4 regions of the Hahella aquimaris genome follow, and region 1 is predicted to be linked to each of the others. Evidence: predicted binding sites of a transcription regulator. Region 1 holds the regulator's gene; each other region holds the start of a gene.
The links. Region 1 encodes FNR, which switches genes on or off when oxygen is low (the NO sensors DNR and NnrR bind a similar motif). Its sites were predicted from a motif close to TTGATNTANATCAA; they were not measured.
Positions count from the first base shown of each region.

Region 2: a site for FNR is predicted at 3,714-3,727, ahead of O5O45_RS07370 (Hsp20/alpha crystallin family protein). Genes of this name have one in related genera too.
Region 3: a site for FNR is predicted at 4,228-4,241, ahead of O5O45_RS15155 (CbbQ/NirQ/NorQ/GpvN family protein). Genes of this name have one in related genera too.
Region 4: a site for FNR is predicted at 4,964-4,977, ahead of O5O45_RS07540 (nitrate reductase subunit alpha). Genes of this name have one in related genera too.

Region 1 is NZ_CP132203.1:4,012,425-4,019,746, reverse strand. Features, by position in the region: gene alr (alanine racemase) at 1-602, shown strand, start outside; gene O5O45_RS17770 (SDR family oxidoreductase) at 757-1,674, shown strand; gene fnr (fumarate/nitrate reduction transcriptional regulator Fnr) at 1,671-2,450, opposite strand; gene O5O45_RS17760 (hypothetical protein) at 2,595-3,611, opposite strand; gene O5O45_RS17755 (lysophospholipid acyltransferase family protein) at 3,872-4,645, shown strand; gene O5O45_RS17750 (substrate-binding periplasmic protein) at 4,653-5,387, opposite strand; gene O5O45_RS17745 (substrate-binding periplasmic protein) at 5,573-6,316, opposite strand; tRNA gene O5O45_RS17740 (tRNA-Met) at 6,547-6,623, opposite strand; gene ychF (redox-regulated ATPase YchF) at 6,688-7,322, opposite strand, start outside.
Region 2 is NZ_CP132203.1:1,553,526-1,560,847, reverse strand. Features, by position in the region: gene O5O45_RS07385 (hypothetical protein) at 1-57, shown strand, start outside; gene O5O45_RS07380 (L,D-transpeptidase family protein) at 97-843, opposite strand; gene ftsH (ATP-dependent zinc metalloprotease FtsH) at 1,159-3,018, shown strand; gene O5O45_RS07370 (Hsp20/alpha crystallin family protein) at 3,050-3,589, opposite strand; gene O5O45_RS07365 (hypothetical protein) at 3,872-4,558, opposite strand; gene O5O45_RS07360 (macro domain-containing protein) at 4,688-5,269, opposite strand; gene O5O45_RS07355 (hypothetical protein) at 5,356-5,682, opposite strand; gene O5O45_RS07350 (hypothetical protein) at 5,746-6,369, opposite strand; gene O5O45_RS07345 (TfoX/Sxy family protein) at 6,508-6,816, shown strand; gene O5O45_RS07340 (GNAT family N-acetyltransferase) at 6,926-7,322, opposite strand, start outside.
Region 3 is NZ_CP132203.1:3,420,316-3,427,637, forward strand. Features, by position in the region: gene O5O45_RS15135 (nitric oxide reductase activation protein NorD) at 1-984, opposite strand, end outside; gene O5O45_RS15140 (cbb3-type cytochrome c oxidase subunit I) at 995-2,380, opposite strand; gene O5O45_RS15145 (c-type cytochrome) at 2,405-2,845, opposite strand; gene O5O45_RS15150 (hypothetical protein) at 2,942-3,295, opposite strand; gene O5O45_RS15155 (CbbQ/NirQ/NorQ/GpvN family protein) at 3,320-4,114, opposite strand; gene O5O45_RS15160 (c-type cytochrome) at 4,315-4,623, shown strand; gene O5O45_RS15165 (cytochrome D1 domain-containing protein) at 4,748-6,514, shown strand; gene O5O45_RS15170 (c-type cytochrome) at 6,583-6,945, shown strand; gene O5O45_RS15175 (cytochrome D1 domain-containing protein) at 6,942-7,322, shown strand, end outside.
Region 4 is NZ_CP132203.1:1,596,449-1,603,770, reverse strand. Features, by position in the region: gene narH (nitrate reductase subunit beta) at 1-1,119, opposite strand, end outside; gene O5O45_RS07540 (nitrate reductase subunit alpha) at 1,133-4,858, opposite strand; gene O5O45_RS07535 (HAMP domain-containing protein) at 5,153-7,015, shown strand.

The sequences.
Region 1 (7,322 bases):
ATAGTCTGCTGCAGCAGAAACAGTGGCAGGCGTTTCAGGCTGGTATGCAGGCGACGGGATCAGGCAGGTGGAGCTACTCCTCCGCTAATTCGGCAGCCTTGCTGCAATACCCCGAAACTCATTTGGATTGGGTGCGCCCGGGAATTGCGATGTACGGCGCGTCGCCCATGGCTGATAAGACGGGGGCGGATTTTGGGTTGAAGCCAGTTATGACCTTTGAGTCGCGCTTGATTGCTACTCGGGAGCTGCAAGCTGGGGATTCTATTGGCTATGGCGCCGCCTGGACTGCGAGCGGCCCAACCAGAATGGGGGTAGTTGCGGTAGGGTATGGCGACGGTTATCCAAGGCAGATGCAGAATGGGGCGCCTGTTGCAGTGTGTGGTAAGCGGACAAAAATAATCGGTCGGGTATCAATGGATATGCTGACGGTGGATATTTCTCATATTCCAGAGGCGCGCATTGGGTCGGAAGTGGAATTGTGGGGCGGGGCTGTTTCTGCTGATGAGGTTGCAGGATATGCGTCAACAATCTCCTATACTTTATTTACGGGCATGACCTCGCGGGTTCCCAGGGTATACCTTAATCGTTTGGAAGGAATTTAAAGCGCAGCGTTAAGCGAAATGATGCGGATAGAGCCCGGTGTATCGGGTTTGCGAAAATCCCATCAAGCAGCCAATATTGTTAACATAATATCTTCGTGCGGCCCGCATTCTGGGGGTTGCCAAAGGCTAAGAGAAGCATTTAAGGGGTACATGAGTGATTGTTTGTGTGACGGGAATTGATTCGCCATTAGGCAGGGCTATAGCTCAGCGTTTGCAGCAGAGCGGCATGGCGGTGGAGGGCGTTCCCTATGAGCAGTTTCTGATGACCAACGATGCGATTGTGAGGGGAATGAAGGCGATGCCGTCAGCGGATTTCGTCGTTCATGCCGCGGAGATGAGCGATCTGTTCAAGGCGGAGCAGCATCCGGACCTGGCGTACCAAGTTAACGTATCCGCTTGCGAGGCGGTGGCAGAGGTAGCGGGTTTATGGAAGGCGCCGATTATTCACATCTCCAGTCATCTTGTTTTTGATGGTGTCAAAAAGAATCCCTATATTTCCGCCAATAAAGGGCGTCCTCTTTCTGTGTATGGGCGGACAAAGTTGCAGAGTGAGCAATGGTTTCAGGAAAACTATAGCAAGCATCTGATCTTGAGGGTTGGTTGGTTACTGGAGGCGGGCGCTCAAGGCTGGCTGCAGACCATGCTTTCAGCACTGTCTTCAGGTAAGCGCCTGAACGCCAGCACCGATATGCAACTGACTCCCGTTGCGGTGGATGATGTAGCGAGGGTCGTAGACGCTGTTATCAAGCAGTTGAGCTGTAATATCTCTGTGTGGGGCGTTTACCATTATGCCGGCGCTGAAGCTGTCACCCATTATGAATTGTTGAAGGCGATTGTGCTGCAGGCGTTTGGTCAGGAAGAAATGTTGCAGGCTCTGATTGAGAAAAAAGGCGCTGACGTGTTGCCTGGGGTGGCGCTTCCCGCAAATGGGGCGTTGGGGTGTATCAAGTTGCGCAACACTTTCGGCGTCAAGCAGCTTCCCTGGCGCCGCTATCTGCCTGCGTTGATTGAGCAGTGTCAGCAGCGCGGCGGCGTGAAGCCAGCTAAAAACTGCTTGGAAGAGACCCGTTAACGAGCGTTAAGGGCTGATTCCTTCTGGTGTTCCAGACACTTGGTATCGTGGCGAAGAATTTTCTGCAGCTCTTCCAATTGCAATATCTGAACTTCCCTTCCCTGGACCTTAATAATGCCATTGTTCTGGAAGCGGGTAATAACCCGGCTTACAGTTTCGACGGCCAAGCCTAAATAGTTGCCTATATCACTGCGAGGCATAGGGAGTCTGAAGTTTGTGCCGGACAGGCGACGACGACTAAAGCGAGTCGACAGGGATAGTAAAAGCGAGGCAATGCGCTCTTCAGCAGAGTTTTTGCTCAATAACATGGTGAGCTGCCTGCTTTCCTGGATCTCTTTGCTCATCAATGAGAAAAAATGGTGCTGTAGGCTGGGGATGTCTGAAGCAAGGTCTTCAAACTTTTCCAGAGGAATTTCACATACGCTGGTGCGCTCAAGGGCGACGGCGGAGCAGGAATATTTTTCCATGCTGACGCTGTCCAAGCCGATAATCTCGCCAGGCAGGTAGAAGCCAGTTACCTGCTCCTCGCCTTCCTCTGACACGGTGAATGTTTTGATTGCGCCGCTGCGAACTGCGAAACAGGAGCGGAATGGCGTATGTTGCTCAAAGATATATTCGCCGCGATTCAGCATCTTCCCTTGGCGAATGATTTCTTCCAGGCGATCAATGTCTTCAGCCCCGACTGCGATAGGAATGCAAAGCTTGCTCAAGTTACATTCATGGCAGCCCCTGTGTAAGGTAAAAGGAGAGGAGGTTGCTATATGCTTGCTTTCCATCGGTCGCCTCGTGGCTGAATGAGTGAAACTGCTTAAAGAGGCTTCTAGGATAGCCAATAGCTGTTTAAAAGCAAATCCCCACAGCAGGAAATTTACAGGGAAAACCTACACTCGCCAATGTTTTTACATAGCTTTCACCTTTTGTTACAGCTGTGTCTGAGTGTAACGAATTGCTCTTGCCGGGAGCTCGCTTTTGTCGAGGATTTTGTAGTAGTCATCCAGCTGTGTGGCGTTGCGCAACTGGTAATGGGGCGTGTAAGAGAATGCGCCCAATCCGACACCATGTAGACAGCTGACTCCTTGGCTTATTAAGCCCGTCCAGGGTAGAGCGAAAAAGTCCTGTGTGATCGGAATAAACGATGCGGACTTAATGCGTCGCTTGAAATCTTTTAACGCTGCTTCCAGACCTGGCGTGCTGGCGAATTCTGGCTTATGGCTGGAAAGAAGAATGCCTTGCGGTCTTTCCGTCAGAATTTCCTCAAGATGCTGGGACAGTGTGGGGTAGGTGGCTGGAGATACTTTCAGGCGCAGGTAAACGGCTCTGAAGTCGAATGCCCTGATGGTTTGCAGCCAATCCTTAAGCTCCTCAATAGGGCAGGACTGTGCATACTCACCGGGGTCATTGATGCAGATGATGTTAAAACCCAATCCCTTGATCAGTGCTAGCGCTTCCTCTGAGTCTGGGCGGGCGTCCAGCTCAATGACATGGCGGGCATCGGCGCCGAAGTTCAGCTTGAACTCCCGGCCTAAATAGTACATCACCTGCGTTTGCGCTGCGGGAGTAAGCTGGCGCACCAGATCGCCGAACCAATGCAGGTACTTAACCTGACAACCGATAGGAAGGCTCTGCTTGAGTAGCCTCACTTCCTTGACGACATAGTCGATGTACTTCTGCAGATTTGCGTTCATGGATGGGAGTCGGCGGGTGTAATTTTCCGCGCTAACGAGTGTATTAAAACAAGGCGCCTGAATGCTCAATGCGAATCCGCCTTCGTAATATCGAGCCAGGGAGCTGTTGCGATAGTCTGCGTTATAGATTCCCTCGTCCAAGACGCTCCAGTTCTCATTGGAGAATTCCTTGGGGGGGGAGTTGAGCAAATAGACCCAGCTATCGTTACCCCCATTTTGTTTTGTTTGTTCGACAACCTTTCCAACTGGCATATTGGGTCTCCAACCAGGTAAGAAAACACCTGCGCGCGTTTGATTATCATGGTCGGCGATTTTAGCGCGCGCGCCTGCTGTCACACTTGTTGGCAAGTGGATCCCCCCTCTCTCCATGTTCAGTGTATCCAGCTCCCGATAGGGCGTCTTGATATTGGTCAAGGGGTGAGCGGGTGGCCGCTTAAGAGGGTGTACTTTAGTCGCAAAAGCCCTCAAACATTGGGTTTCTGGGGCGTTGAGGGATAACATTCATTGCAGCTTTGGGCGGGGAGTTGATATCCTTTGCGGGCATTGAAAAAAGGCGGGCAAAAGTGCAGGCATTTCAGCTATTTCGGTCTTTCGTTTTTTACATTGGGTATGCTTGGGGCGTCATCATCACTTCTTTGTTTGGGATGTTGGTCGGTCCTTACGTCAATTTTGAAAAGCGCTATTACATCGTGTCTCGGTTTAATGTGTTCGCTCTTTGGTGGGCGCGGGTTGTTTGTGGCATACGTTATGAGATTGAGGGGCTGGAGAATATTCCGAAAACGAGTTGTGTGGTTGTCAGCAATCACCAAAGCGCCTGGGAAACATATTTGTTGGGGGTAATATTCCGTCCTCAATGCACTGTGCTTAAGCAAGAGTTAATGAAAATTCCATTTTTTGGTTGGGCTCTGAAAAGATTGAAGCCTATCGCTATTGACCGAAGTAAACCGTCGGCGGCGCTTAAACAGTTGCTGAAGCAAGGTAAAGAGCGTTTGACGTCAGGTTATTGGGTTGTGATCTATCCTGAGGGAACGCGGGTTCGTCCCGGGCAGGTTGGTAAGTACAACAAGGGCGGCGCTTTGCTGGCGGTCAGCGCAGGCGTTCCTTTGCTGCCGGTTGCGCATAATGCTGGCGACTGTTGGCCGGCAGGCAGTATCAGCAAGCGCCCTGGATTGATTAAGGTGAAAGTAGGCGCTCCCATTGAGACCAGTGGTCGAGCTACCGACGAAGTTCACAAGGAGATGGAGGAGTGGATAAGGCGGACTTCAGCCGCCTTAAGTCAGGTGTAAAGGCTCTCTATTTGTAGTTTGAGTAAACTTTGTCCAAATAGCCTTCAGTACGCATCTTATCGAGCACTTTGTTGAGGTGCTCTATGTGCTCGTCAGGCGTGTCCTTGTTCATCGCCAGATATAGACTGGTATCTCGTATAGTAAATATAGGCTTGATATCGGAAACTCCGGCCAGCTTGGCGTAGTAGTAGCCTGATGCGGTGCTGGAGATCCAGAGATCCACTTGTCGTTGTTGCAGTCTCTTGGGGTTGAGGCTGTCATCTTCCAGCTCTGAAGCGTTGAAGCCGTTGTTCTTCAAAAATTGCGCTCTGGAGTCATCCTTATAGCAACCAATGAGATAAGGCTTGGCGTCCTCTACAGAGTTAATTTTGATAGTTGTGTCATTTCTTGCAAAGAAGACCCAGTCGTTCTTGGCGAGCGGTCCGACCCACTTGAACAGTGGTTTACGAGCGTCGGTCAGCGTGGTGCCGAATACGCCGCGGAACTCCTTGCGTTGCGCAAAGTTGTAAGCGTAGTTCCAGTTTCTGAGTTTCAGGCGGTAGTCATAACCAGAGCGTTTGAAGAGCTCTTTGACAATATCCACATTGATGCCGCTGATGGCGTCAGCTTTGTGTTCGTACTTGTGGTCTTCCTCGCCCATGTTGAAGGGCGGGAAATTTTCCGTGACCAGGTTAAAGGTTTCGCCACGAGCAATGGCGGACAGAAAGAGAACAGAAACCAACAATAGCTTCTTAGCGATCATTAAATCACCTCAAACGGCTGGGCGGAATGGTGTTCTGACTAACGTTTAGTCTGGCTGCTTATTAAACAGCCGGTGTAGGTGACTTCCGAATAAGTAATTTTCCGGATAAGAGAAAAGAAAAATGAGGGAAAGGCCCTGCGAGGCCCTTGGTATGGGGCTTCGCAGGGTTTGTAAGGCTCTGTTGTTTATCTGTATCTGGCGGTAATTTTGTCCAATTCGCCGCTGGAACGCATTTTTTCCAGGGCCTCGTTCAGCTTGCTTATGTACTCGTCTGGCGTTTCCTTGTTTACTGCCAAATAAAGTTGCGTCTCTTTAACAGTGAATACAGGTTTTATGTTGGTGACGCCATTCTTGGCGGCGTAGTAGGGGCCGGAGACCGGGCCGGATATCCAAAGATCAATCTGGCCGCTTTGTAGTCTTTTAGGGTTCAGGGCATCGTCGTCGAGACTGGAAGTCTCAAAGCCGTTGGAAAGTAGCCACTGTTCTCTGACGTCGCCTTTATATGCGCCTATCTTGTACTTCTTTGCGTCTTCAATAGAGTTGATTTGAATGGTTGAGCCACCCTTGGCGTACAGCACCCAGCCGTCAGAGGCGATAGGGCCGACCCATTTGAAAAGTGGTTTACGGGCGTCAGTGAGAGTGGTTCCAAATACTCCTCGGAACTCTTTGCGCTGAGCGTAGTTGTATGCGTAGCTCCAATTACGCAGCTTCATGGTGTAACCGATTTTCGCCTTGGTAAAAATCTGTTTAACAACATCAGTAATCAGACCGGTGATATCCTCGGGTCTGTGTTCAAACTCAGCATCATTAACGCTCATGTTGTAGGGAGGGAAGTTTTCAGTAACCAGATTAAAAGTTACCTCTTCCGCATTTGCTGGCAAGCAGAGAGTGGCGAATAACGCCAAAAGAAGGGAGCGAAAATAATACATGTCTTAACCTCGAATGTAGCTACCCCATTAAGGATAGTCCGTCTATCCGAAAAATCCACGGTATGCCGAGAATTTTTTTTGTTATTTTGTTGATTTTATTAACAAAAGTACACACTGGAAATAGAGGGGCTATATTTCGATGCGTTTTGGTCGTTTGATGCGTGATGATGGTGCAGGGAATGGACGGGTAGAAACAAAAAAGCCCGCTTTATAAGCGGGCTTTCGAAACTTGGTAGCAAGGGGCGGATTTGAACCGCCGACCCCAGCATTATGAGTGCTGTGCTCTAACCAACTGAGCTACCTTGCCGTCTCATTTGAGGCGCGTATTCTGTTGTTTTTTGCAGGGCTTGTCAACCCTAAAAATCATCAGTTTACACGTTAAATCTGAAATGAATGACGTCGCCGTCCTGAACGATGTACTCCTTGCCTTCCAGGCGCCATTTTCCTGCTTCTTTAGCCCCTTGTTCGCCATTGAAGGAGGTGAAGTCTTTGTAGCCGACGACTTCCGCTCTGATAAATCCGCGTTCGAAGTCGGAGTGGATGACGCCTGCCGCCTGTGGCGCGGTGGCGCCGATCTTGACAGTCCATGCGCGAACTTCTTTGACGCCTGCGGTAAAGTAGGTTTGTAAGCCAAGGAGTTTGTAGCCCGCTCGGATGACGCGGTCAAGACCGGGCTCTTCCATGCCGAGATCGGCCAGGAATTCGGCTTTCTCTTCGTCTTCCAGTTCTGCGATTTCAGATTCCAGCTTGTTGCAGATAGGGACGACGATAGCGCCTTCTTTTTCTGCGATAGCTCTCACTACGTCGAGGTGAGGGTTGTTTTCAAAACCGTCTTCAGCAACGTTGGCGATATACATGGTTGGCTTTACGGTTAGCAAGCATAACTCTCTGATCGCCAGCATTTCCTCTGCGCTGAGACTCAAAGCGCGTACGGGCTTGGCTTCGTTCAGGTGCGGCAGTAATTTTTCCATCACCTCAATTTGCTGTTTGGCGAATTTATCCCCGC
Region 2 (7,322 bases), 2.5 Mb from region 1:
TGGCTGGTCTGCCCGGAAACCATCGTTTCCTATGCGGAGCCGGACCCGCCTTACTGAAGCGCCGGGCGACGCTCCCTGTAACATCGAAACTCTAGCCTAACTGGATTTGACGTCGCTGGCGGCGAAAGGTCGCAGCGCCTGCTCGATATCCTGGTACAACCCCGGCAACCATGCTGGCGCGTTCTGCGGCGGCGCATCCAGAGCGCGCAAGCGGAAGTCGTGAGGAGCGATGATCACATCAATATTGCTCGCCCCCACTCGGTTAGCCAGAATAAACAGATCCTCCACCGCCGGGTCGCCCATCGCCAGGCACCCCACGGATGACGCCTTGCCATGGATAAAAATATCCCCGCCCGGCGACGTTCGCCCTTCCGCCCTCGCGTGCTTGAGATCAAACGGGTTGGGATAGTTCAGTTTCATTGAAAGGTGGAAGCTGCTGTTGGGATTGAAGCCTTCGATGCGGTAAAAGCCCTCCGGCACCTGACGATCGCCTTCACGTAATTTGGGGCCGGCGACGCCGCTGGCGGCCTGGATGGGATAGGCGCTGACCAGAATCTGTACGCCATCCTGCTCCGCCCACAACTCCAATCGCTTCTCCTCCTTGAACGCCAACAGGGTAATGCGCCGCGGCGGATACGTCACGCCCGCCTTGGCGAACGCGGCCTGCAAGCCGGGCTCCACCACAGGGCCGATATTGCGCACCACGTCATCCAGCGTCCGTCGTCCTTTCAAATCCAGGTATAAAGGAACCCAGATCGAGCGGCCAAACTTATAAAAACCAGTGAGAGCCAGTGTCGCCGCCAGCGATACGCCCACCATGACAGTTTTAAACTTTTTCGACATACCGCTCACTTCCGCCTGGCTCCTCATCGGACGCCATCATGATATTTAGCCGCCAGATCATAATGACTCGCGACATCCGCCTCAACTCATTCATCTCACCCCATTCTTCTGGCCTCAACTTTATGCGCGCCGTTAACTCCGAAAATTCCTCCGCGCTGCTATATTCAAAGTGAGGGGCAGTCGCGTTTGCAGGAGCTTGGTCAAACAGCGGCTGTCGCGCCAGCTCTGAGTGGCGACAAGCTGCGCTGCGTCAAAGCGGCGGAGACCTCTATCGATAATGATGAACCACTGAATCAGTGAGTTAACGGACAGCGCATGAGCAATACTGATCCTCAACCACCACAGAAGCTGCCTCTGAACTGGGTTGTGTGGACCCTGGCGATCGCTTTGATGCTTTATTATTTTCCCGCCATGCGCGACCGTCCGGAACCCGCCATTAAACTTCCCTACAGCGAATTCAAGATGCTGTTGCGCGAAGGGCAAATCAGCAGCGTTACCCTGCGCGGCAGTGAGCTTGACGGCAAATTCATCACCCCGCGCATGTTTCCGGAGCAGCGGCGACAATACTCCCGCTTTCTGACTCAGCTGCCGGATTTCGGCAATGAGGCCATATTAGCGGAGCTGGAGGAGCAGAATATTCCGCTGGAAGTGAAAGAAGGCCACGACGCCAGCAGCTCCAAAGTGATTTTGCTGTCCTACCTGCCCTGGATCATGTTCATGGTCATTCTGTTCTGGCTGTCCCGTCGTACGCTCCGTAACTTCTCTGGCCGGGGCGGCGCGTTCGATTTCGACAAGCGGCTGGAGACCCAGTTCGAATGCCAAAAGCCGGACACTACCTTCGACGAGGTTGCCGGACAAAGCAACGCCAAACGGGAAGTACAGGAGCTGGTGGAATACCTGCGCGACCCAGACCGCTTCCACCGCGTGGGAGCCTTGGCGCCGCGGGGCGTCTTGTTAATGGGCCCGCCCGGCACCGGTAAGACGCTGCTGGCCAGAGCCTTGGCCGGAGAGGCGGGCGTCAATTTCTATCCCATGTCCGCCTCTGAGTTTATTGAAGTCTTCGTCGGCGTCGGCGCGTCGCGAGTGCGTCAGTTATTCAAAACCGCCAAAGAGAACGCTCCCAGCATCATTTTTATTGATGAACTGGACAGCGTCGGTCGCACCCGCGGCGCTGGCTATGGCGGCGGCCATGACGAAAGGGAGCAAACCCTGAACCAGATTCTTGCGGAGATGGACGGTTTCGCCGGTCACGACGCCGTCATCGTATTGGCGGCCACTAATCGCCCGGATGTACTGGACCCGGCGTTAATGCGCCCCGGTCGTTTCGACCGTCACGTCACCCTGGATTTGCCGGATCAGGAGGGACGCGTCGCGATTCTCAAGGTTCACGCCAAACGCATCCCCCTGGCGGACGACGTCAATCTCACCCAGATCGCAGCAGGAACGCCGGGCTTCTCCGGCGCAGATCTGAAAAACCTGATAAACGAAGCCGCCATTCAGGCCGCCCGGGAAAATCGGGACCACGTACACAGTCTGGATTTCGATGTCGCCCGGGACAAGATCATCATGGGCGCCGAGCGCACTCTGATTATTCCACCGGATGAGAAGCATCGTCTCGCCGTGCATGAGTCCGGACACACTTTGGTCGCTTATTACCTGCCCAATACCGATCCGCTGTACAAAGTCTCCATTGTCCCCCACGGACGCAGTTTGGGCGGCACCCACCAAATGCCCTTACAGGAACGGCATACATATCCGGAAGAGTATCTGCGCGACAAACTCGCCGTGATGCTGGCGGGTCGTATCGCCGAGCGTGAATTGCTGGGCAGCGTCAGCACCGGGGCTGACGATGACATTCATCAGGCGACGGGGCTCGCCCGCGCCATGGTCAGTCGTTGGGGCATGTCGAAAGAGGTGGGTCCGGTGGATCTGCGCGACAGTGAAGAGCACCCTTTCCTTGGCCGTGAAATGGCCCAGCCGCACCATCACAGCGAGTTTTCAGCGGAAATCATCGACAAGGCCGTGCGCGAACTGCTGATGTCTGCGGAAACCACTGCCGCCGACCTGATTCACACACACCGGGAAAGACTGGACAAACTGGTGTCGCTGCTGGAACGCTCAGAGACGCTGCACAAGGCGCAGATAGACGAATGCCTGCAAACCGGGGCGCCCTAGCGCCCCGGGACCATCCGCTGACGGGAAAACGCTAGTCGTCTTTGATTTCCACTTCCCTGCCCTTCACCGCCACATCGCCGGACTTGGGCACTTTCAACGTCAATACGCCGTTCTTGAAGTTCGCATGCAAACGCTCGCCGTCGGCGTTGTCTGGCAAAGTGAGGATACGCATAAAGCTGCCGTAGCTGCGCTCTACGCAATGATAATCCTCTCTTTTTTCTTCCGACTCATGCTTCTTTTCACCACTGATGGTCAGCCGTTGCCCATCCAAACTGACTTTCACATTCTCTTTGGAGACACCCGGCAGTTCGACGCTGATACTGTAGGACTCCTTGCCCTCTGAAATATCCAGATTGGGCTTCAGCAAGCCCGCCCATTCACGCCCCAAGCCGAACTCGGGCAGTTCGGGGTACTTAAAGGAGTGCAGCATGTCATCGAAAAGGCGATCCATTTCCTGACGGAATCTCGCCATGGGATAGTTACTGGATTGACGCGAACTAACGGGGACTTCGCTTGCGCTCTTACCTTCCTGGTGCAGCCAGTTCCAGGGAGACCATTTCTTCAGATTCATATCGACCTCCTCGCTTCTCTTTCCATGGATAAATGCATTAGCGGTACGGCCCTCAATGAGGGCGCTGACACAAAAATAGTGTAGCGCTGCGAAGCGATCTGGTGTGATGAAGTCAGGTTGAATTTTGATAGAGATCAACTGATTTTTAGTTGATTAATCAATATCAAATCTCGTGTTGAGCGCATTCTTTTATAACGTTCGGGTAAGAAAAAATGCCACTTCCATCCAAGCATTAAAGCCCTCCCGCAAATCAGGCGTCTACGGGAGAACGATTATCCTCATTTATACGAAGGTGTCCGCCACCAACGTCGGCTTGGCGGGATCAAAACGCACGACGCCAGTATGGGCGTCCATGGCGGTGGCGTGGCTGACGACCACCCAACCACTGTTGCGGTAGTACAGAAAGTTAAACGCCACAGGAAGATTAAGGCCAGGCAGATTGTCATTGCCATACTGACTGAAATCGAAGACCGAAATGACGTTGGGCGTCACGGCGCTGATCAGGTTATTGACTCCGACATTGCCGGGATGCTGGTGGTGATAGACGCGAAAGTAAGCGCCACCAAGAGGCGATTCGGTAATGAAGAAGGCGCAACCGTTCATCGCTGCGGTAAACACGAATCGGTGCTGAGGATTATGCCTCGGCACGTCTACAAATCCCGGCAGTCCCGCGCCGTTGACATAGGGACACCAGTAGCCGGTCAACGCGCTGTCATTCGCAGGGTGATCGTGGATCACCGCAAATCTGGATTGCCGTCGGCCACCCACTGGCGTCGCGGCGGGCTGTAAATCGAAACACCCCATTTTTGTGTACGGCAACAGGTCCACTGCGGCCCTTTCAGCCATGGATACGCCCTGCGGATTGTTATTGCGTCTTTGGATATGCTCATCGAACCAGCGATGATTGATCGTATTGTTGTTCAGAAACGCAATGGGATCGCTTATGAACTGGGTATTGCGGTTATCCACGTTACAACTCCTTGATATGGCTGAATATAAGCTCACTGCACAATACAAGTCCAAGCGCCTGGACGCCATCAAACCCGCCATTAAAAATTCATCATGTCGCCGTCATTTTCGGAGCGTTCGGTCAAGCGCCTACTCCAACAGCGCCATATGGTCTTTCACCGCCGCCGCAAGGCCTCCCTGGGTGATATAGCGTCCCTTGACGCACACCTCATACGCTCTACGCATTTGCGTCGCGCATCGATGCGCCGGCATGCGCCCTTCGCCGGTTCCCAGTCCGGGACATAAGAGTGAGCGAATCTGACGGCCGCCCTGTGCGTTCATCTGGTTGTGACGAATCACGGCTTGCAGCACCGCCTTGAAAGCCAGGTAAGCATTAGCGGTTTGCGAAACATCCATAGGAACGCGCATGGTGGGGGCGGAAATGAGGAAAGGAATGCTTTGATGATCAGTCTCAACGACAATGGCCTGTCCAACGGGGATTTCACCAAAGTAGTCAGACTCCAGCGCCTGACGTACTTTCGCTTCCAGTTCCCAGCCAAAGTGCAGACTGTATTTGAGGTCCAGGCCGCCATCCATGTAACCGAAGCTATTGGCGGGACTCACGATGGCGTCGGCGACCTGTTTCAGAATATCGCCGTCGATAACTTCTACATTCGCCAGCCCATCAAACTGGCGCTTCCAAGCGTAAAACAGATCCAGGCTGTACGCCACTAATCGAATGCTAAAAATACAACCTCCTTTAGACGACCCAGTATGGGCCGCAAGGGGGAGAAATGTAGACGATCAGCCGCGACAAGTCACCACAGATTTCCACTCGGCATATTCTCCAGGTCCTTGGCGCGCTTCAGGTGCTCCAGCAAGGCGGACAACTTTTTGTTGACCGCTTTTTCCAGCACCCAGCGTTGTCCGCCATATACAATCACCGGGCAACTGTCCGACCAGTCGTAGACATAACCGCAATGGGAACAAGCGTGGGGCCAACGCACATGGTAAATGGACTCGGGCATCTGGGTCAGATAGTCCCGCAGCTCCGGGTGATCATCGGTGGCTCGCAATACGCCCAACCAGCACTTTTTACAGCGCCACTCTTCCAGCTCAGCTCTGATGGGTTTACTCTTTCTCATGCAAAATACTGTATATAAATACAGCATTAAAGAAAAGTACTTTTTGCTTCCACTGCGTGCTTTCTATTGCAGAATGGCGATCGTATCCCGGCAACGGCGAATGATGTCGAGCTGCATCAGCCGGGCCAGGCGTCCTTCACTGTCCCGTATTTGTTTGCGAAGAAAAATTGGCGCCACCAAAGAAATAAGCACGCCGACCGACGAAACCGCTGGAAAAATCAGCGCAATTTTGTAGGCGGCGGTGTCGCCGGAGAAATGCTGTACGGATTCCGCCAGGGCCCACGCCACCAGAAAAAAAGCGAAGAAGCACAGAGGCAGCGCCCAGCGCGCGGTTTTGTCCCGCTTAATATCCTCTTTGATGCTCTGGGTGCGCTGGTCAAACATCTTGAGCAGGCTCTGCCAGATATCTCTGGCGATGGCTTCCGTATTCACCCGGTTTTCCTGAATGGAGCCGATGCGAAATAATAGCGGGCGCTCAGGTTTGACCTTTTCCAACGCATAAACATCCAAATATTCCAGTCGTCCGCTTTCCGGGCTCACCAGATCAATTTCGCCTCCCGCCAGATTCAATCTGCAGATCACCTGCCCTTTATGTACCGACTGCCCAATCGCGGCGATGGGATAGATAGAACGTACGCGTAACATATCAAGCAGCGTTACATCCGGCAGATGTACAGCTATCTCCATGAACTGGCCTCATTTATAAGCAGCGCTGCGGCGGCATTTCGTTGATCAACGATTCTAATATAGCCCTATTCCTGGGTTCGGGCGAAAAGGTGATAATATGGCTCCGCCGGGCGTCCCGCCTCATTGTTCAGAGACATCATGATTATGCGCCTCAGAGACCTTAAAGGGCTTGGACCCAAGTCAGAAAAAGACCTTATCGCCATCGGCGTCGATACGCCGGAAAAGCTCAGGGAAATCGGTCCGGTCAGAACGTTTCTGAAGTTGAAGCAAGCCAGCGCCGCCAAACCCAGTCTTAACTTTTTATACGCCATGGTCGGCGCCGTGGAAGACCGCCACTGGATGGAAATCGCCAAGTCGGAAAAGACGCGTCTGCTGATGGAGCTTGAGGGCTATCGGGAGTTGGAGGAAATACTGCGCGCGGAAGGATTGAGTCTGGACCAGGATTGACCGGCGGCGCTAGAGATGGGGCATTGCGACGATACAACCCCCCACCCAACCGGAGCGCATCCATGCGCCTGGGAACTCATATGGCGATATGGTCGCCATGTAAATACCGTCATGCGTAACCGGCCAACTTGGAAATATCCGACGCATTGAGGCTGAATATGCGCCAGTTATCCTCGCACTTCGCACCCTGGGAGTGATAAAACATCGCCGCCGGCTCGTTCGTGGTCAGGACATCCCAACGAATCTTGCGCCCCCCTTCACGCAGACACTCCCGCGCCAGCGCCGCCATCAGTTTTCCGCCCAGACCGAGGTAGCGATATTGCTGCTCGATAAACAGCTCCTTGACGTAGATCCAGGGCGTCAGGTCATAAGTGAACGGCAAGCTGTAATACACCAGCATGCCCACCGCCTGGGCATCCGACTCCGCCACATAGACGCCGAAATCGCGATTGACGAATAAGCGGCGCTCCAGCTCCTCCAGGGTGACGGCGAAGTCCTCAGCATAG
Region 3 (7,322 bases), 590 kb from region 1:
CCATTCAGGCAGATGCAAACCTGGCCCCAATGGCGTGTCGTCTTCGCTGGCGGAAGGTAGATCCAGATTCAGCTTGATGCGCTGACCACCGCCGAACTCCTGGGTGGACAAACTGAGATGGTCCAAATCTTCAGCAACGCGCGCCGCATCCTCGTCGGGGCTATCGTCCGCGGTGCGATCCAGCTTCAGGTATTCAGACCAGCTGAACAGATTCTCCAGACGAAACACCAATAATCCTTTATCGCCGTCGTGATCCTGCACATATTCTCCCCGCGCCTTTTTCTCTACTTTCTCTTCTGGCGCAGCCGGTGGCCGCCGCATCTGCGCGCCCGACGCCGCATCTCGCCGCACCGACATCTCAGAAGTCCGCAAGGAGGGATACAACCAGAACGGGGGCGGCTGCACGCCATCTATATCCGTATCCTGGATCAAGGCGGTTTCGGGAGATAGCATTGCAGCGCGCAAACGAACCTCCTTGTCCTGCAGCGTCGGCGGCAGGCTCTCAAGTGTCCCGCGTAAGGGAATGTAGGCTGACACCATGGCGTCATACCGCGCGCGCACCGCCGGATAAGCAGCGCGCAGAGCGGCGTATCGAAGGCAGGCGTTTTGCGCCCACCCGGAAACGCCCGGAAGCGACTGCGCCGCCACCGCCGCCAACATCCTGTAGATTTCCCGATTCAGCTCAGCCTTGGGAAACAGGGCGACCTCCTCCGGCAGCGCCAGCACTTCTTCATCGAGATAAGCCAGCGCCAGACGTCGATGACTGCCCGCCACGCGACGCCAGAATGAGCGCGGCAATGTCACGGGGCGCTCGGCGGCGGCCTCGATGCGCACCGCGCGCTCGCCGCCGAGGGCGCGGTACAGAACGCCGACCTCCTTACGCATCTGGGTCAAGGTCACCGCCGCCTCCTGAAAGCGGTCGTCCGCATAACGGGTTACCGCCCGATGCCAAAGGCCTCCCACCCACTCTTCCACTTCGAACATAGCGACTGGCTCAGGTGGATTGGGCTTGCGGACCTTTTACAAAGAAGCTGGCGAAGTAGCAGACCAGCCCCACCAGGAACACCAGCCCCGCGCCTTCCCGCAACCAGTAGAAAACGGCGATTTTTTCCTGGGTCACCATAAACGGCAGCGCTCCCGCCGCCTCAGGAATACGCTGCAGCCATACTTGCAGAATGCCGGCGCCAGTCAAAAACAGCGTAATAAACACCATCGCGACGGTCATCAACCAGAACCCCCACATTTCCACGACCTGTGAGCGATTGCTGTTGCCCTCCGTGCGTCCGCTCAATATCGGCATTGCATAAGAAATAATGGTCAGCACGATCATCGCGTAAGCCCCATAAAACGCCATATGGCCATGGGCGGCGGTAATCTGGGAGCCATGAGTGTAATAATTGACTGGCGCCAGCGTATGCAAGAAGCCCCAGACGCCCGCCCCCAGAAACGCCATCACCGCTGTTCCCATCGCCCAAAGGGTGGCGGCTTTGTTGGGATGCGCCCGACGTCGACGATTGACCATATTGAAGGCGAAAATGGTCATGGCGAAGAACGGCAATGGCTCCAGTGCGGAGAAAACGCCGCCCAGCCAGTGCCAATAGGGTTCCGGTCCAATCCAGTAGTAATGATGGCCAGTGCCGATAATGCCAGTGATCAGCGCCATGCCGATAATCACGTATAACCATTTTTCGATCACCTCTCGATCCACGCCGGTCACCCGGATCAGTACAAAAGCGAGAATCGAGCCCATGATCAGTTCCCAAACGCCTTCCACCCAGAGGTGCACCACCCACCACCAGAAATATTTGTCCAGGGCCAGATTGCTGGGATTGTAGAAGGAGAACAGAAACATCACCGCCAGCCCCACCAGCCCGGTCATCAACACCACATTGATCGCCGTTTTGCGGCCTTTGAGCAGGGTCATGCCCACGTTATACAGAAAGCCGAGGCACACGATCACAATGCCCACTTTGGTCAGCGTGGGCTGTTCCAGAAACTCCCGCCCCATGGTAGGAAAGAACTTGTTGCCGGTGATCTCCGCCAGCTTGGCGTATGGGACCATGAGATAGCCCAGAATCGTCAGCACGCCGGCCGTGGCGAAGACCCAGAATAAGATCAACGCCAGTTTGGGACTGTACAACTCAGTTTCGCACTCTTCCGGGACCAGAAAATAGGTCGCGCCCATAAACCCGAACAACAGCCACACAATGAGCAGATTGGTATGCACCATGCGGGCGACGTTGAAAGGAATCTCGGGAAATAAAAAGTCCCCGATCACATATTGCAGGCCCAGGATCAATCCAAACAGGATCTGCCCGGCGAACAGGATCAGGGCGAAAATAAAGTAGGGTTTGGCTACCGCCTGTGACTGGTATTTCATGCCTTTTTCTCCGTGCTGTCCCACTTAGCCTTCAATATTGGGCGGCCAATTGTTGTCATCGATTTTGGAGGTCCATTTGAGGAACTCCGCCAGATCCTCCACCTGCTCGTCACTCAGGTTGAATTGCGGCATTTTGCGACGCCCGGGAACATCCAGCGGCTGCGCCGCCATCCAGGCTTTCAGAAACGCAGTGAAGGCCTGTTCGCCGCCGCGGCGATCGAACACGTTGGCCAGCTCCGGCGCAAAATACGCGCCCTCGCCCATCAACGTATGGCATCCAATACAGTTATTTTCTTCCCAAATTTCCTTCCCTCTGGCCACCGCCTCAGTCAGCTGATCCCGATGATCACGCTGCGGTAGGGCCTGGGTGGTTTGATAGGTCAATGCGAGAAACAGCAGAATAAAAAACAGACTGCCGCCGTAGTAAATATTACGGGCGGCGCTCTTACTGAATTTTTCCGGCATGGCTTGCTCCCTGACAAGGTTGATGATGAGGCTGAAGCCCGGTGCGCCGGACTTCGAGGTAAACTTGGCTGTGTTACGGCGACAATGGAAAGCGCTTCACTCTCGCCCCCGAACAAACAGCGGACGACCGGCGTTTTCGCGGGTCAGCGCATACACGCCCCAGATTACGCAGGCGCCGTGCGTCGCCACCCAATACACAATGACCAAAGTGACGGTGATCGGCCCCCTGTCGCTCAACCACAAAACGACCAGCGGAATGACCACCAGCAGAGCGCCATTGATAAGCCCGCCAACCAGTGCAGTCATCTGCGCCGCCAACAACGCCGCAGGCGCGCTCCGACGACGACTGCGCCAGTACCAGCCGAACAGAATCAAAAACGATGCTCCCGGCAGCGCCAGCAGGTTCACCAGGTACAAAATATGCGGCCATAAATAAGCTCGCTGCGACATGGGATCATCCATCAGAAATCCCGGTCAGTCCCTGCCGAAGTGAATATCGACCACCTGAAGCAAGGCGCGAAGCGTCTCTGCATCGTCGGTCAACGGCTCCACCAGGCAGGCCCGGCAGGCGTGCGCAGGATCCACGCCGCTGGCCATCAAACGCGCGGCGTAAATCAGTAAACGGGTGGACGCCGCTTCTTCCAGATCATGTTGCTCCAGACGCCGCAAAGCCGCTCCCACATCAACAATGCGCCGCGCCAACGGGGAACTGACGCCGCCCTCTTTTTCCACGATCAGGGCTTCCAGTTCCGGCGCGGGGTAGCTCAGGCTGACGCCGACAAAACGCTGCCGGGTGCTGGGCTTCATCCCTTTGAGTGCGTTCTGATAGCCGGGGTTGTAGGAGACCACCAGCATGAAGCCCGGCGCGGCCTGCAACTGTTCGCCAGTGCGGTCGATGGGCAGGATGCGGCGATCATCGGCCAGTGGATGCAATACCACAGTGGTGTCCTTACGCGCCTCCACCACTTCGTCCAGATAACACAACCCGCCTTCCCGCACCGCCCGGGTCAAAGGGCCGTCCTGCCAAAAGGCCCCGTCTCCGCCGATCAAATGGCGCCCCACCAGGTCCGAAGCGGTCAGGTCGTCGTGACAGGCGACGGTGTATAGACGCCGGCTCAATCGATGGGCCATGTGCTGCACAAAGCGGGTTTTGCCACATCCGGTCGGTCCCTTGATCAGCACTGGCAAACCGTGACTGTAGGCTTTTTCAAACAGCTCGATTTCACCGCCTTGGGGAAGGTAGAAAGGGGCGTCCTGAGGTGCGTTCATAGGTTGACGATCCTGTGCTTGGTCCTGTCCGATCTCTGTTTTTTACCCTACCCGAAACCGGTTTTCGCTCATGTACCCACGATGGGGTATTTGCCCTTGCCGCTCGCAAAACATTGATCCTCATCAACTTTGCCCGGCCGCCGCTGACCTACTCTCGTTGCGCTCAAGGAAATTCACCCAGCAGCAAAAAGGGGACAGCCATGGGAAAATTCAAACCTGCAACGTTAGTGTGTTTAGTCGCCGCCTTCCTGTCAGGAAACGCTCTCGCCGGAGATGCAACGGCAGGTAAGGCGAAGGCCGCCACCTGCGCCGGTTGCCACGGTGCGGAAGGAGTCAGCGGCAACGGCTTATGGCCGAATCTGGCCGGACAGAAAGAGGGATATCTGGTCAAGCAAATGAAGGATTTTCGCGACGGCAAACGCAACGACCCGATGATGTCCAGCATGGCCAAGCCATTGTCGGACGACGACATCGCCAACCTCGCCGCCTACTACAGCCAACTCAAATAGGAGTCTTCACCACCTGAATCTTCGTTAAAAAAGCGCCGTAGTTTCGCAAGGCGCGTCCGGGATCGGACGGTTTTGCGTCAGTAAAGAATCGAAATAGCAAGACTCTGATGAGAAGGACAGTGCTATGCATACAGACAGCGCTCCAAAACGCAGCCAACGCTCGCCGTCCAGGCCATTGCGCCTGCGTTACTCCACCCTTTCCCTCGCCCTGGTCGCCGGCTTATCGAGCCATGCCTGGGCGGACACTAAAAGCGACCTTGTTAATTCCCCTCCCGGACAATACGAAAGCGCCCCCACGGCGATGACCGGGGAAGGCCTGCGCATTGTGCGTTCTCCCGGCGCCCCAGACCTCACGGAAGAAGAGTTCCAGAAAGCGACGCGCATTTACTTCGAGCGCTGCGCCGGTTGCCACGGCGTACTGCGTAAAGGCGCCACTGGCAAGCCTCTGACGCCGGACATTACGCAGGCCAAAGGATTGGACTATCTGGAAGCCTTCATCAACTATGGCTCCCCCGCCGGCATGCCGAACTGGGGAACTTCCGGCGACTTCACCGCCGATGAAGTCAAACTCATGGCGAAATTCGTGCAACATGAACCGCCACAGCCGCCGGAGTGGGGAATGGCGGAGATGAAGAACAGCTGGAAAGTCCTGATCAAGCCGGAAGATCGTCCCACCAAGCAGCTCAATGCGCTCAACCTGAAAAACCTGTTCTCCGTCACCCTGCGGGACGCCGGTCAGGTGGCGTTGATTGATGGCGACAGCAAAAACATCGTAACGATTATAAAAACCGGCTACGCCGTACACATTTCACGTTTGTCGTCCTCTGGACGCTACCTGTTCGTCATCGGACGCGACGCCAAGGTCAATATGATCGATCTATGGATGAAAACCCCGGCTACGGTGGCGGAAATCAAAGTCGGCCTGGAAGCGCGCTCCGTGGAGACGTCTAAATACAAAGGGTTTGAAGACACCTACGCGATCGCCGGCGCCTATTGGCCGCCGCAGTATGTGATCATGGACGGTGAAACCATGGAGCCGCTGAAAATCGTCTCCACTCGCGGCATGACGGTGGATACCCAGGAGTATCACCCCGAGCCGAGAGTCGCCGCCATTGTGGCGTCCCATGAAAAGCCCGAGTTCATCGTTAACGTCAAGGAAACCGGCAAAATCCTGCTGGTCAACTACGAAGACATCAACGCCCTGAAAGTCACCACTATTGATGCAGCGCGCTTCCTGCACGACGGCGGCTGGGACAGAACCCATCGCTATTTCCTTACCGCCGCCAATCAGTCCAACAAAGTGGCGGTCATCGATTCCAAAGACGGCGCGTTGGAGGCGTTGATCGATGTCGGCGCCATTCCTCACCCTGGACGCGGCGCCAACTTCACGGACGCCAAATTCGGGCCGGTCTGGGCCACCAGCCACCTTGGCGACGGCAGCATCGCCGTGATCGGGACGGACCCGGATAAGCATGGCGATTACGCCTGGAAACAGGTGCGCTCGCTGTCCGCCCAAGGCGGCGGATCGTTGTTCATCAAGACGCATCCAAACTCCAAACACCTGTACGTGGATACGCCCCTGAACCCGGACGCCAATATCAGCCAGTCGGTGGCGGTATTCGACCTCAGCGATATCGAGGCCAAATACAAGGTGCTGCCTATCGCCCAATGGGCGGAGCTGGGCGATGGCCCCAAACGCGTGGTGCAGCCCGAGTTCAACGAAGCTGGCGATGAAGTCTGGTTCTCGGTATGGAACGGCAAGGAACAGGAATCCGCCATCGTCGTGGTGGACGACAAAACGCTCGCTCTGAAAACCGTCATCAAGGACCCGCGACTGGTGACGCCGACAGGCAAGTTCAACGTGTACAACACCCAACACGATATTTACTGATTCATGACCAGGAGAACGCGCTCGCGACGAGACCGCCTCGCGCGAGCGGCGTCGGGATGTACCCACTCATGAGAAAACCGGTAATCGTCATCGCAGGCGCATTGGCGCTGCTAATCGCCTGCGCTTCGCCATTCGTCCGCGCTGTGGACGACAACCACAGCGCGGCGCAATTACGCAATCTGGTGCGCCAGGATTGCGGTTCCTGCCATGGCCTTACCTTGCAAGGCGGGCTGGGACCTTCGTTACGCCCGCAACCTATGCAAGCGTTAGGCGTGGACGCCATCCGCCTCATCATTGCCGACGGCAAACCGGACACCGCCATGCCGCCCTGGCGCGATCTGCTGACGGAGCAGGACATTCGCCAAATCGCTCAAGGCCTGCTGAGCGGCGCTTACATCAGCGACAACCATAGCACTCAGGAAAGCCCATGAAAGAGAAGCCCCCCCATCTGTGGTTATTCCAACGCCTTACCCTGCTGCTGATTATCATGGGACTTGGCGCCTGCGCGCACTTCGACGCACGTGATGATGCGAGGTACCAGGGCGGCACGGGAGACCTTGGCCTGATCATCGAACGCACCGAAGGCAGCGTCCTGCTGATCAACACCAGTCAACGCCAGGTGATCCAACGCATTTCAGGGCTTGGCGACCTTTCCCACGCATCCATTGTCTACTCCCGTGATCAACGGTTTGGCTATGTGTTCGGTCGCGATGGCGGCCTCAGCAAAGTGGACCTGTTACGCGGCGCAGTGGTGAAACGCGTCATCCAGGCCGGCAACAGCATCGGCGGCGCTATCAGCCAGAATGGC
Region 4 (7,322 bases), 2.4 Mb from region 1:
GTTCATGCCAACGTGACCTTGCTCAACGGCATTCTGGATCGGGCTGAGCGGCGGCACATACCAGACCATGGGTAAAGTGCGGTATTCCGGGTGTAGCGGCAGCGCCACCTTCCAGTCAATCGCCATCTTGTAGACTGGCGACTGCATGGCCGCCTCCAGCCAAGCCTGCGGAATGCCTTCCGCCCGCGCCGCTTCCTGCACTTTGGGATCATGGGGATCCAGAAAGATGTCGCACTGCGCCTGATACAGATCCTGATCCGAAGCCGCAGAGGCCGCATCTTTGATACGATCCGCGTCGTACAGCAATACGCCCAGATAACGGATGCGGCCGACGCAGGTTTCCGAACAGACGGTCGGCTGCCCGCTTTCTATACGCGGATAGCAGAAGATGCACTTCTCGGACTTACCGCTCTTCCAGTTGTAATAGATCTTTTTGTAGGGACAGGCGGAGACGCACATTCTCCAGCCGCGGCATTTGTCCTGATCGATCAGCACAATGCCGTCCTCCTCCCGTTTGTAGATGGCGCCGCTGGGACAGGAGGCCACACAGGCGGGATTCAAACAGTGCTCGCACAAGCGCGGCAGATACATCAAGAAGGTTTTTTCAAACTCGCCGTACATGTCCGCCTGCACCTGATCAAAGTTTTTGTCTTTGCGGCGCTTGGCGAATTCCGTGCCCAGGATTTCCTCCCAGTTGGGCCCCCACTCGATTTTCTCCATGCGGCGGCCGTCAATCAGCGAGCGCGGACGCGCGGTGGGCTGATGCTTGCGGTCCGGCGCGGTGTGCAGATATTGATAGTCGTAATCAAAGGGCTCGTAATATTCATCGATTGTCGGCAGATCCGGATTGCCGAAAATATTCGCCAACACCCGATGACGGCCGCCGATGCGCGGCTTCAAGGTTCCATCGGCGCCGCGTTTCCAGCCGCCTTTCCATTTTTCCTGATTCTCCCATTCTTTGGGATAGCCGACGCCGGGCTTACTTTCCACGTTGTTGAACCAGGCGTACTCCACCCCTTCCCGCGACGTCCATACGTTCTTGCAGGTGATGGAGCAGGTGTGACAGCCGATACACTTGTCCAGATTCAGGACCATTCCGATTTGAGCGCGTACTTTCATAATCTGTCTCCAATCACTCTGTATCTAGCCAGTCAACATTGTTCATTTTACGTACGATGACGAATTCATCGCGGTTACAGCCTACAGTGCCGTAGTAGTTAAAGCCGTAAGACTGTTGCGCGTAGCCACCGATCATATGGGTCGGTTTCATGACCGCCCGGGTCACGGAGTTGTGGATGCCGCCCCGGGTTTGGGTCATTTCCGCTCCGGGTGTATTGATGATCCGCTCCTGGGCGTGATACATCATCGCCATGCCTTCCGGCACCCTTTGCGACACCACCGCCCGTGCGGCGATGGAGCCGTTGACATTGAACACCTCGATCCAGTCGTTATCCTCCAGACCGGCCTTCTTGGCGTCGGTTTCGCTCATCCACACGATGGGGCCGCCCCGGGACAGCGTCAGCATTAGCAAGTTGTCTGAATAGGTGCTGTGAATGCCCCATTTCTGGTGCGGCGTGATCCAGTTGAGCAGGATCTCCTTGTTGCCGTTGGGTTTGCTGTTCATCACCGGCGAGGTGGTTTTCAGGTTGATCGGCGGCTTGTATACGCACATGGTTTCGCCGAAATCACGCATCCACTCATGGTCCTGATAGAACTGCTGACGGCCGGTGATGGTGCGCCAGGGAATCATCTCGTGCACGTTGGTGTAGCCCGCGTTGTAGCTCACATGCTCATCCTCCAGACCCGACCAGGTGGGCGAGGATATGATCTTGCGGGGCTGCGCCACGATATCGCGGAAGCGGATTTTCTCTTCCTCTTTCGGCCGCGCCAGATGGGTATGATCAAGACCGGTAGCGCGCCCAAGCGCTTCCCAGGCTTTTACCGCCACATGACCATTGGTCTCCGGCGCCAGGGACAGAATCACTTCCGCCGCGTCGATGGCGCTTTCGATTTTGGGGCGACCGCCGCGGGCGCTGTCCTCGTCGTGCGTCAGGTTTAGTTTGGCGAGGAACGCCACTTCCTCTTTGGTATCCCAGTTGATGCCTTTGCCGCCGTTGCCCAGTTTGTCCAGCAACGGACCGATGGAGGTGAAGCGATTGTAGGTGTTGGGGTAATCCCGCTCCACTACGACCATGTTGGGCGCCGTCTTGCCGGGAATCAGGTCGCACTCCCCTTTCCACCAGTGTTTAACGCCAAACGGCTGGGCGATTTCAGCCGGAGTGTCGTGCAGAATCGGCACAGTCACCAAGTCTTTTTCCACGCCCAGATGGCCTTGCGCCGCAACTGAAAATTGCTTGGCGATGCCTTTGAAAATGTCCCAGTCGCTGCGCGCTTCCCATACCGGATCCACCGCTTTGGACAGAGGATGAATGAAGGGGTGCATGTCTGACGTATTCAGATCGTCCTTTTCGTACCAAGTCGCCGTGGGTAGCACGATGTCGGAATACAGGCAGGTAGTGGACATACGAAAATCCAGCGTCACCAGCAGATCCACCTTGCCTTCCGGCGCTTCGTCACGCCAAATCACGTCATCTGGCTTGGTTTCGCCCATTTCCCCGAGATCTTTGCCCAGCAGACCGTGTTTGGTTCCCAACAGGTGCCGCAGCATGTACTCATGGCCTTTGCCGGAGGAGCCCAGCAGGTTGCTGCGCCAGATAAACATGTTGCGGGGATAGTTCTGTGGGTTGTCCGGGTCCTCGCAGGCGAACTTCAGTTGCCCTTCTTTCAACAGTTTGACGGCGTAATCTTTCGGGTCCATGCCCTCCACCGCCGCTTCTTTGGTCAGCATCAACGGGTTCATACCCAGTTGCGGCGCAGACGGCAGCCAGCCCATACGCTCGGCGCGGGTATTGTAATCAATGATGGAGGCGCTCCATTTGCCTTTGTCTGCGAGAGGCGACACCACTTCCGTCATCTGCAGTTTTTCATAACGCCATTGGTCGGCATGGTTATAAAAGAAGGAGGTGCCGTTCATCTGCCGGGGCGGACGCTGCCAATCCAGGCCAAACGCCAGAGGCAGCCAGCCGCACTGAGGCCGCAGCTTCTCCTGTCCCACATAGTGCGCCCAACCGCCGCCGCTTTGACCGACGCATCCGCACAGCATCAGCATATTGATCAGGCCGCGGTAGTTCATGTCCATGTGATACCAGTGGTTCAGCGCAGCCCCGACGATGACCATAGAGCGGCCGTGGGTTTTATCCGCATTGCGGGCGAACTCACGCGCCACGCGGATCACGTCCGCCTGCGGAACGCCGGTGATTTTTTCCTGCCAGGCCGGCGTATAGGGAATATCGTCGGAATAGTCCTTGGCGCACGCCGGGTCGTTATAGCCGTTGTCGACGCCATAGTTAGCCACCGTCAGGTCGAACACGCAGGCGACTTTTACGGTAGAGCCGTCCGCCAGCTGTACGTGCTTCACCGGCACTTTGCGGATCAGCAGTTCATCGTGATCGGTGTGCTGGAAGTAGTCGTACTCATGCTCTTGCCCGCCAAAATAGGGAAACGCCACTGGCGCGATTTCATCGCTGATATTTTTCAGACTGAGCGCCAGTTTGACTTCCGCGCCGGATTTGCCGTCCAGTTGCTGAATGTTCCATTTGCCCTGCTCGCCCCAGCGGTATCCTACTGACCCAGTAGGCGACACCAACTCACCAGAAGCTTCGTTGACGGCGATGGTTTTCCATTCCGGGTTATTATCCTGCCCTAGATTACCGGCCAGATCTGAGGCGCGCAGGAAACGCCCCTGAACATAGTAACCATCATGCTCTTCCAGCATGACCAACATGGGCATGTCGGTGTAGCGGCGCACGTAATCAGTGAAGTATTCGCTGGGATTATCGATATGGAAATCCTTCAGAATCACATGACCAAACGCCATGGCCAGCGCGGAATCGGTTCCTTGTTTAGGCGCCAGCCAGGTATCGCCAAACTTGGAGCACTCGGAATAGTCCGAGGTGATGACGCAGGTCTTGGTTCCTTTGTAACGCACTTCAGTCAGGAAGTGGGCGTCCGGGGTACGCGTCTGCGGCACGTTGGAGCCCCAGGCGATGATGTAATTGGAGTTGTACCAGTCCGCCGCTTCCGGCACGTCGGTCTGCTCGCCCCAGATTTGCGGGGACGCCGGCGGCAAATCGCAATACCAGTCGTAAAAACTCAGACAGTTACCGCCGATCAGTGACAAATAACGGGAGCCAGCGGCGTAAGAGACCATCGACATGGCGGGAATCGGCGAAAACCCGGAGATACGGTCTGGACCATAACGCTTCGCGGTATAAACGTTTGCGGCGGCGATAATCTCGTTGACCTCATCCCATGAACTGCGCACGAATCCGCCCAAACCACGGCGTTGCTTGTAAGACTTGGCCTTGGCCGGATCTTCAACAATGCTTTCCCAGGCGTCGACGGGGTCGTCGTGCCTTTGCTTCGCTTCGCGCCACAGCTTTATCAGGCTTTGTCTGATCTTGGGATACTTAAGCCGGTTAGCGCTGTAGATGTACCAGGAATAACTGGCGCCCCGCGGACACCCTCTGGGTTCATGATTGGGGAGGTCCGGACGCGTGCGAGGATAGTCGGTCTGCTGGGTTTCCCAGGTCACCAGACCGTCTTTGACGTAGATCTTCCAGCTACAGGACCCGGTGCAATTCACCCCATGAGTGGAGCGCACAATTTTATCGTGTTGCCAACGACGGCGATAACCGTCTTCCCAGCTACGATCGTCTTTGGTGGTGGCGCCGTGTCCATCCGCGAAAGTCTCTCCTTTGCGTTTGAAAAACTGCAGTCTATCCAGAAAATGGCTCATGTCGGACTCCTCATCAGAACCTGCTTCGAAGCATGGAGCACAGCGTTAGAGACAGGTCGTTTTTTTAATTTCAAATTCATTCTAGGAGAGCCCGGGGGACTATAATTGATGCAAATCAAAGCGGTTTTTGGGGGACGCGTCAGTATCCTCTGGCGCCTACCTCTTAGGGGGTAGAGGCGAAAAAAGCGTTGTTCATATTTTTCAATAAGTTATACATTGGAAGCATAGATTGATTGAGCTAACGACAGGTCTCGGTTCTTTGGTAGTACTCCCCCCTGGAAGGAGTTTGAAACGATGATTGCGCGATTCCAGAAGTCACTGATCTTCCGTATGGGCGCCCTGATGATCGCCATGGTGTCGCTGGCGATGATCACCATGCTGGCGTCTTTCTTTATCTCCGAGTCGGCGGAAAAAGACGCCGAGGCGGTGAATATCGCCGGCTCCCTGCGCATGCAGAGCTACCGCATGCAGGCGCGACTGCTGTCCCTGGATGCGCCGTCGTCGGACTTTGTGGCGACGCTGGCCCGCCAGTTCGCAGAACGCATCGAGAATCCTGTGCTGGTGGCGGAAGCCATGAAAGACGACTCTTCGGAGCTGCATCATCAGTTCCTGCAGGTTCGGGAGAGCTGGGAGAAAGATGTCAGTGGCTTTATCGCCACCTACGCCCGCAATCCGGACCACCGCATTGCGGACGAGCTGGGCGAGAAGATCGACAAGTTTGTCGATGAGATAGACAATCTGGTGCAGCTTTATCAAATCCGCGCGGAAGATCGCATCGAGAACCTGCGCCTGATACAAATCAGCGCCCTGTTTCTCACTTTCGCCCTGGTCAGCTTCTCTCTGCTCATTCTCCATCATCACGTCGAGCTGCCTTTGCGCAGCCTGACGCAAAACGCCCGCAAAATCGCGCGCGGCGATTTCAGTGATCGCCTGGAAGTGAAGAACGACGACGAATTGGGCTTGCTGGCGGAGACCTTCAATCAAATGAGCGCTGCGCTATCGGAGATGTACGAGTCGCTGGAGACGCGAGTCAAAAACAAAACCCAGGCATTGAAACGCAGCAACGACTCCTTGAACTTTCTCTACCACCTGGCCCGGGAGGTCAGTGAGAAAACTCATGAGAACATTGATTTTCAGGCCTGGTTGGAGGAACTCACCAGCATTACCGCCGTCGGCGGCGTCGAACTGTGCCTGAAAACCCCTGAAGCGGTGATTCCCTATGAACACATCCGCAACGATTACATGGTGGAGTTGCCTTCGACCTGCCAGCGCCAGGAATGCGAAAAATGCATGGTGGAAAAAGCACAAGTCTGCCGAGAGAACGATGAAGTGCAAGTGCGCTACCCGCTGATCAAGGAAGGCGTGCAATATGGCGTCATCGTCTGCTCTCTGCGCAACAGCCAGTTTTTGGAAGGCTGGCAACATCAGTTGCTGCAATCCTTCGCCGATCAGGTGGCGATCGCCCTGAGTTTGAAAAATCAGGGCGACCAGGAGCGGCGGGTATCTCTGATGAACGAGCGCAACGTTATCGCCCGAGAGCTGCACGACTCACTGGCTCAAAGCCTTTCTTACCTGAAGATACAGGTGGCGCGCCTCACTCGCGCCTTGCAATCCAAACAAGTGGAAGACGAACAGATTGACGGTATTACCGCTGAGCTGAAGGAAGGCATCACCTCCGCCTATCGCCAGCTGCGCGAGCTGCTCACCACATTCCGCCTGAGCATTTCCGAGAAAGGCCTGCATGCGGCTATTTTACACACCGTCGAGCAACTGACCGAGCAAAGCACAAACGTCAAAATCGTGCTGGATTATCGGGTGGAAGACATTCCCTTTTCCCCCAATGAAGAAATTCATTTGCTGCAAATAACGCGGGAGGCGCTGCAGAACGCCGTCCGTCATTCTCAGGGTAATCTGGTGATGGTGTCGCTGCATTCGGATCCAATGAAAAAAGTTACATTGGCCATCACTGACAATGGCGTCGGCATTCCCGAGGATCCGGAAAAACTTAACCACTATGGCCTCGCCATTATGCGCGAGCGCACCCGCAATCTGCACGGTGAACTGTCTATTCAGCGCATGCCGGAAGGCGGCACCGGCGTGCTTTTCAGCTTCACGCCCAGTTACGTGCAGGAGCGTAGAATCTCATACGCCGAATAATGTAGGAAATATCTCACACGCAATGCAGACATCGCGTCTATTTTCCTACCCCTTCCCACCCTAATATAGGCAGCAAGAGGATGCGCTGACACATAAGGACATGAAGCAAGGAAGCAACAAGGACGACCAACGCCGACGGAAATAGGCATCAAAGGAAGCATCTGACACGGAAGACGCAGCATGGAACGTTGCGTCTTTTTCTTTGTGGAGCTCGGACGCGTCGACTGAATGGAGTCAGACAACAGCAGGCAAGGACACCGGGGCTGGATGGGATGAAGGATTGAGGGATGAACAGGCGGGACGCCAG